DNA from 2 places in the Arthrobacter sp. efr-133-TYG-120 genome. Region 2 is predicted to be linked to the other one. Evidence: predicted binding sites of a transcription regulator. Region 2 holds the regulator's gene; the other holds the start of a gene.
What was found. The regulator LexA, encoded in region 2, represses DNA repair genes until DNA is damaged. The targets are predictions, from matches to a motif close to TCGAACANNTGTTCGA.
Positions count from the first base shown of each region.

Region 1 (3,413 bases), on a different contig from region 2:
TTCCTCCACAGCCCGAGTCTGCCACCGAGGGCAGACAATCGGGGTCGCGTCCGGCAATGACGTTGGCCTCGTGGAAAGGTAGCCCCCACAGGGTCGGCGTTGGGGTTTCGGGGCGAGAGGAAATGGGGAACTTGTGGACGTTGGCGAGCTTGTACACCGCCTTAGGCGCCTGGGATAGTCTTGCGCACAAGTGTGCGGGCGAGAAACATTGGCCGGACGATCAAAGACTGAGCCGAGAGCTGAGATCGGGGGCGGACTTGGACGGACAGCAGTGGATCTGGGTGGCGGCGGTGCTGGTAAGCGCGGCGACGCTAGCCTTTCTTATGGCCTTTGGGCGCCGGTGAACAGTGAAGGGTCGTCCGCAGAGCGTGGGTGACCCTTCAGGTTGTTCTAGCGCGTGGACTTAGGCGGGGAGGTCGAACCGCTGGCCTTCTGGCTTGGACGGCAGGACGAGCTTCCGCGTACGTGAAAGCGGCCCGAATTAGATTCCGGGCCGCTTTCTAGCTTTCGGTTCTACGGGGCATAGGCCCATCCGAGGTACCCCGGAGGCCAAGTGATGTTTTTAACGCTGATGGGCTGCCCAGGTTCCAAGGTAGTGATGACCTGGCCGTTTCCGATGGAAACGGCCACGTGCCCGTTTCCTGCGTCCCATCGCGGAGAGGAGTAGTACACGAGCGCGCCGGCCGGTGCGTTCTTGTCAGTGTGGATCCGGCCCCGAGTTGCTTGCCATCTGTAGTTGGAGATGGCGTTAGGGAACGTGAAACTGTTACCGAAAGCTCTTGCGGCGAATACCTCGCACAGGCCCCCGAGACTCTTGTTGCCGATCATGGAGTGCGCGTAGGCGACAGCCCTTGCCTCACGGCTACCGCCCGAGGGTGAGGGCGCGGGTGCGGGCTGGTCGCAAGGAGGGACGATTGGATTGGCTGATCCGGTGATGACGAATGCATCTGCGGCATAGCCGATCCGGCCGCCGCCAAGGTCGACCCGGTCCCAGATGTTACTTGCCCCCCACGGTCCTTGAACATTCGCTCCGCGCACGTAGCAGAGGAGGTTAACGGAACCGCCCTTCGGGATCGTGCCCACAACTGATGCTGATACCTGTGGCGAAGACCGCACGTTGAGCGAGTAGCTTTTTCCGAGTCTTCCTGTGGCAGCGTCCGCCGGTGCGGCGAAGACCGCACTTCCCGCGGCCAAGGCGACTGTTATTGCGCCGGCCGCCAACACGCGTTTGAATCGTGTTTTAGTAAACATAGTGCCCCCATGATCTGCGTGGTCCCCAGCGAACGACGCAGTTCAGAGCTTGGCATGGGGAAAGCATCTCCGGAAGTGTTGAAGAACAATCTTGATGGAAAATTAAAGTTGCCTAATGGCGCTCAGCGACGCCCCAGTCGGCCGTTATCGACGCAGTATCTCGATCTTTTCCGAACAAGTAGGCGATGCCGACGGATATCCATCGACGTGTATGGCTGAGCGTGAGCATACCTTCGGGAGCCCGTTGCCTTAATTGGGATGAGTGCACGCGGCTGACCAACGAGCGGTGCACGGCTGTTGTTTGAGGCCCGCCTATTCGGGCGCGCCACAAGATCGGGTCCGTCACCAGGTGCGGCTCCCGCCAGCTCTCTTGAAGCGGGGGAATCTGGAGGCTACATCCGAACCCCGGATCCTGCATCGATGTGGCATGGTGGGGTCAATGTCCGAGCGGAGGGCTACCATTTGAATAGAACATATATTCGAATAAAGGTGTGTCATGTCTCTTGCCCTAGACCCCCGCATGATAAAAGCGGGGGCCGAGCCCGGGCACATCCCCGTGGCCCCGGTGGCCGTCCCCGCGGGCTACCCATCTCCGAGCCAGGACTACTTTTCCTCGGAGCTCGACCTGAACGAGCACCTGATCAAGGACAAGACCAGCACCTACATCGTGCGGGTTGCCGGGAACTCGATGGAACCGGCGGGCATCAGTGACGGTGACGAGCTCATCGTCAACAGGGCGCTCGCTCCCAAGGACGGCTCAGTGGTGGTCGCGATCCTCGACGACGAACTCACCATCAAACGCCTCCGGATCACCCGGGCCGGCATCATCCTGCAGTCGGACAACCCGGACTATCCGCCCATCCGCGTCCCTGAACTCTCCGATCTTCGGATCTGGGGAGTCGTCACATGGTGCCTCCACCATGTCTAAACCAGCAGTGATGCGCCGAATGCAGGAGATCGCACACATCGACGTCAACTGCTTCTACGCCTCGGCTGAACGGATCTTCGATCCCTCCCTCGAAGGGAAGCCGATTATCGTTTTGTCCAACAACGACGGCTGCGCGGTCACGAGGTCGAACGAGGCCAAGAAGCTCGGGATTGCGCTGGGTGAGCCATGGTTCAAACTCGCGCCTCGGGCCAAGGAATGGGGGCTGATCGCTAAGTCGAGCAATTACGAGCTCTACGGATCGATCAGCGCCCGGGTGATGGAGTTGCTGGCACGGTATTCGGCATGGCAGGAGATCTACTCGATCGATGAGTGCTTCCTCGGCGTCAAGGGATCCGGAGAGGATCTACTGGCCCTGGGCCGGACGATGAAGGACGCCTGCCAGCGGAACGTTGGCGTGCCGGTCTGCGTCGGCATCGCCCCGACCAAGACGCTCGCCAAGCTGGCCAACAAATGGGCCAAACATAATCCGGTGTTCGGTGGCGTGTGCCGCTGGGAGTCCGTGCCACCAGCGGAACGGGAGGCGCTCATGTCCCGGCTGTCCGTGATCGAGATCTGGGGTGTGGCCGCCAGGCTCACCAAGCGGCTTTATGCCATGGGGATTAACTCGATCCTCGACCTGTCCCGCGCCGACCTGGTCGCCATCCGGGACAAGTTCTCCGTCGTGATGATGCGAACCGTCCTCGAACTGCGGGGCACGCCGTGCATCCCTATGGAGGAAGAGCGGATCGGTCGGGACCAGCTCATTTTCAGCCGGTCGTTTTCCAAGCCGATCACGACGGCCGCGGACCTGCGCCAGGTCTTGAGCGTCTATGCGCAGATGGCCAGTGCCCGTCTGGCCAAGCACGATCAGCAAGCCAAACTGCTGACCGCTTTTGCGGGGACGTCGTACTACAACCCCAATGACAAGTCGTTCCCGTCAGTGAATGTCCCGTTGCCGATGCCCACGGCCGACCCGGTGATCCTGACCAAAGCTGCTCATGCTCTGCTCCCGCGGCTCATTGAGGGCGTCAAGTACGCCAGGGCAGGGATCATGGTGACAGACCTTCGGCCCAGCGGAAACCAGAAGCCGCTGGAACTGTTCGAGAACTCCCACGAGGAACGAGGCATCGGGACGCTGCTCGAGGACGTCAGCAAGAAATACGGCAGGGGCTCAATCGGGCTCGGGCACGCCGGCATCAAGGGAGGCCCAGACTGGACCATGAAGCGGGACATG
Region 1 is NZ_JARVRI010000027.1:98,942-102,354, forward strand. Features, by position in the region: gene QRN51_RS16070 (hypothetical protein) at 1-9, opposite strand, end outside; gene QRN51_RS16075 (SH3 domain-containing protein) at 514-1,251, opposite strand; gene QRN51_RS16080 (LexA family protein) at 1,748-2,179, shown strand; gene QRN51_RS16085 (Y-family DNA polymerase) at 2,172-3,413, shown strand, end outside.
Region 1: QRN51_RS16080 (LexA family protein) is a predicted target of LexA. The motif match lies at 1,719-1,734, and genes of this name have one in related genera.

Region 2 (3,413 bases):
CGGAGAGGTGGTACGGAAGGCGTACCAGACGGATGGCGTCGGCGACCTCGGGGGCAGCTGCCATGTAGCCGATGCGCGCACCGGCGAGGGCGAACGCCTTGCTCATGGTCCGGGACACAATAAGGCGCTCCCGGCCGGGGAGGAGCGTCAACGCGCTTGGCGTGTTGTCGTGGGCGAACTCGTGGTAGGCCTCGTCCACGATCACCACGGTCCGGCTCGCCTCGCCGGCGTCGTACACGGCTTCGACAACGTCCAGGCCAAGTCCCGTGCCGGTGGGGTTGTTCGGGGAGCAAAGGAACACGACATTGGGCTTGAGTTCACGGACCTGCGCGGCCGCCGAGGCCGCATCGAGGCCATAGTCTTCAGCGCGAACACCAGCGATGTATGCAGTGTCGGTTCCGCTCGCGAGCAAAGGGTACATGGAGTACGTCGGCGGGAAACCGAGCGCGGACCTGCCCGGGCCGCCGAAGACTTGGAGGATCTGCTGGAGTACTTCATTGGAGCCGTTGGCTGCCCAGATGTTCTCGGCCGAAAGGTCGTGGCCAAGGTATTCCGCAAGGGCTTCGCGCAATTCGGTGAACTCGCGGTCCGGGTAGCGGTTCAGTCCGGTGGCGGCTGCCGCGACCGCTTCGGTGATGGCCGCCTGGACGTCCGCTGGGACGCCATGCGTGTTTTCGTTGACGTTGAGCAAAATCGGAACATCAAGCTGCGGCGCGCCATAGGGGCTCAGGCCGCGAAGGTTGGTCCGGAGGGGAAGTCGGTCAAGTCGCTCAAGCTGGTCACTCACCATGACAGTTTAAGGTGCCGCGGCGGATGCCCTGAAACTGTGACGGCACGGAGACCGTCCAGGGGCCGGGCAACCCGGTCCAAGTTGCCGCTAAGTCGAAGGAATGAACAGCTGCTGGCCGGGCACGATGTGGCCGTCCTGGAGGTTGTTCAGCTGGATGATCTCCGCAACGACGTCGCGTGGATCCCGGGACGGTGCGGCGCTTCCCGCAATCCCCCACAAGGACTGGCCCACTTGTACCGTGACGCTCGTGCTGGAGGTGGGCTGCAGCTCAGCGGCGGAATCAGCAGCCTTGGCCGGCGAATTCAGGAATCCCGCCAGGCTAAGGAGCGCTGCAACCAGGAGCATGGCCGGGACGCCGAAGAAGACCATGCGGCCCCTGCGGGTCAGGCGGAGCCGGCCCGCCGGCGCACCGTGGCCGGGTGTGTGGGTGATGGTGATTGCGGACATGAGCTGAGCCCTTCTGAACAATGCCGCGTTCCGGAATCTCTGGTTGCGGCTGCCAATTCTTGCCTTCATTCAGTGCTTGCAGGACGGTTGTTCGTTGTTGTCTTCGAACGATTCGGGCGAACACCCGGACCCCGCACCACTTTTATAGAACACATATTCGAACCTTGCTACGACATTTTTAGCACTTATCAACGAACGATGTCGAGACTCGCTAGAACAAATGTTTGATAAACGCCTGCGCCTGCCCTACGTTTGAGTGAAGGAACGAGCACTGAATCAGTGCAACAGGAGGGTCTGACATTTCAGGCCGACAGTCCCGGCAAGCCCCTCAGGGCCGCGCGGACGGAACGGAAGGGTGTTGGCGAACATGGCAGCGAAAGCCACTGGCAGCGGGTCGGCCTCAGCGCGGAGCCAGCAGCCGCAGAAGGCCCCCAAGAGCCTGACCGTCCGCCAGAAGAAAATCCTGGAGACCATCCAACGTTCAGTGAACGATCACGGGTATCCGCCGTCGATGCGCGAAATCGGAGACACGGTCGGCTTGGCCAGCTTGTCCAGCGTCACCCACCAGTTGTCGCAGCTCGAGAAGCTCGGTTATCTTCGCCGCGATCCCAAGCGTCCACGCGCCATGGAAGTTCTCATGCCGTTGACCCTGGACGGTGGCTCCGTCATCCCCGGCGTTGAAGCGCCGGCGAAACTCCGCAGCGCCGGCGGCCTGGCCGTCACGGAACTCGCGAGTGCCAGTGACACGGCCATGGTTCCCCTCGTCGGGCGCATTGCTGCCGGTGGACCCATCCTGGCCGACCAGACCGTTGAGGACGTCCTGCCTCTGCCCCGGCAATTGGTAGGCCATGGCGAGCTCTTCATGCTCAAGGTCGCCGGTGATTCCATGATCGACGCCGCTATCTGCGATGGAGACTGGGTGGTAGTGCGGCGTCAAAACGACGCACTCAACGGCGACATCGTGGCCGCACTCCTGGACGACGAAGCCACCGTCAAGACCTTCCGGCAGCGCGACGGCCACACGTGGCTGCTCCCGCAGAACACGCAGTACGAACCCATCCTGGGCGACCATGCCACCATCATGGGCAAAGTCGTCTCGGTCCTGCGCTCACTCTAGGACGCGCTCGCTCTAAGGCACCCTCACCCGAGGGGCCCCTGCCTTAGGCCGTGGCCGACTCGGCGTAAAGACGTTCGAGGGCACCGCGCACCACTGAACGGTCCGTGGTGGGCCAGAAGGGCGGCAACGCTGCCCTGAGGAAGTTGCCGTAGCGCTCCGTCGAAAGCCGTGAATCCAGTACTGCCACGACGCCCTTGTCCCCCGTTGAACGGATGAGGCGGCCGGCCCCTTGTGCCAGCCGGATGGCCGCGTGCGTTGCAGACACTGCCATGAAACCGTTGCCCCCGGCCTGGGCGACCGCGCGGGACCGTGCCGTCATCAGGGGATCGTCCGGGCGAGGGAACGGGATCCGGTCAATTACGACCAGCCGGCATGAACCGCCGGGAACGTCGACGCCCTGCCAGAGGGACATGGTGCCGAACAGGCAGGTGTCCTCCTCCTCGGCAAACTGCCTGACCAGCGCGGCCATGGTCGATTCTCCCTGGCACAGGATGTCCACATCCAGGCGCGACCGCATCGCTTCCGCGGCGTCCTCAGCCGCACGACGGGAAGAGAACAGGCACAAAGCTCCGCCGTGCGAGGCCTTGATGAGCTCTTCAAGTTCGTCCAACGCTTCGGGCGAGGTGCCGCGACCCGGCTTGGGCAGGTGCTTGGCGACGTACAGCATGCCCTGCTTCGGGTAGTCGAAGGGCGAGCCGACATCCACGCCCGTCCAGCTGGGGGCGCCCTGGCCAGTCAAGCCCAGCCCTCCGGCTGTGGCCTCGAATGCAGACCCGATAGCCAAAGTGGCAGAGGTCAACACCACGGTATGGCCCGCGAAGAGCCCTTCGCGGAGGCGTCCGGCGACGCTGAGCGGCGCGATGTTGATGAGCGCCGGCGAGTCCTCGTCGGGGGCCGTGTAGCCCTGCTGGGGATCGAAGCTGCTGTTCCGGGAGAGCCACACGACTTCCCTGTTTTCCCGGGCGGAGAGCAGCCGTTCGCACAACTCGAGGATCAGCATGAGCCGTGAGCGCGCGAGCTGACGTCCGCCGTCGACCGCGTTGGACGAATCCCCCTTCG
Region 2 is NZ_JARVRI010000013.1:43,269-46,681, forward strand. Features, by position in the region: gene QRN51_RS07660 (histidinol-phosphate transaminase) at 1-787, opposite strand, end outside; gene QRN51_RS07665 (LysM peptidoglycan-binding domain-containing protein) at 878-1,237, opposite strand; gene lexA (transcriptional repressor LexA) at 1,605-2,354, shown strand; gene QRN51_RS07675 (ATP-dependent DNA helicase) at 2,398-3,413, opposite strand, start outside.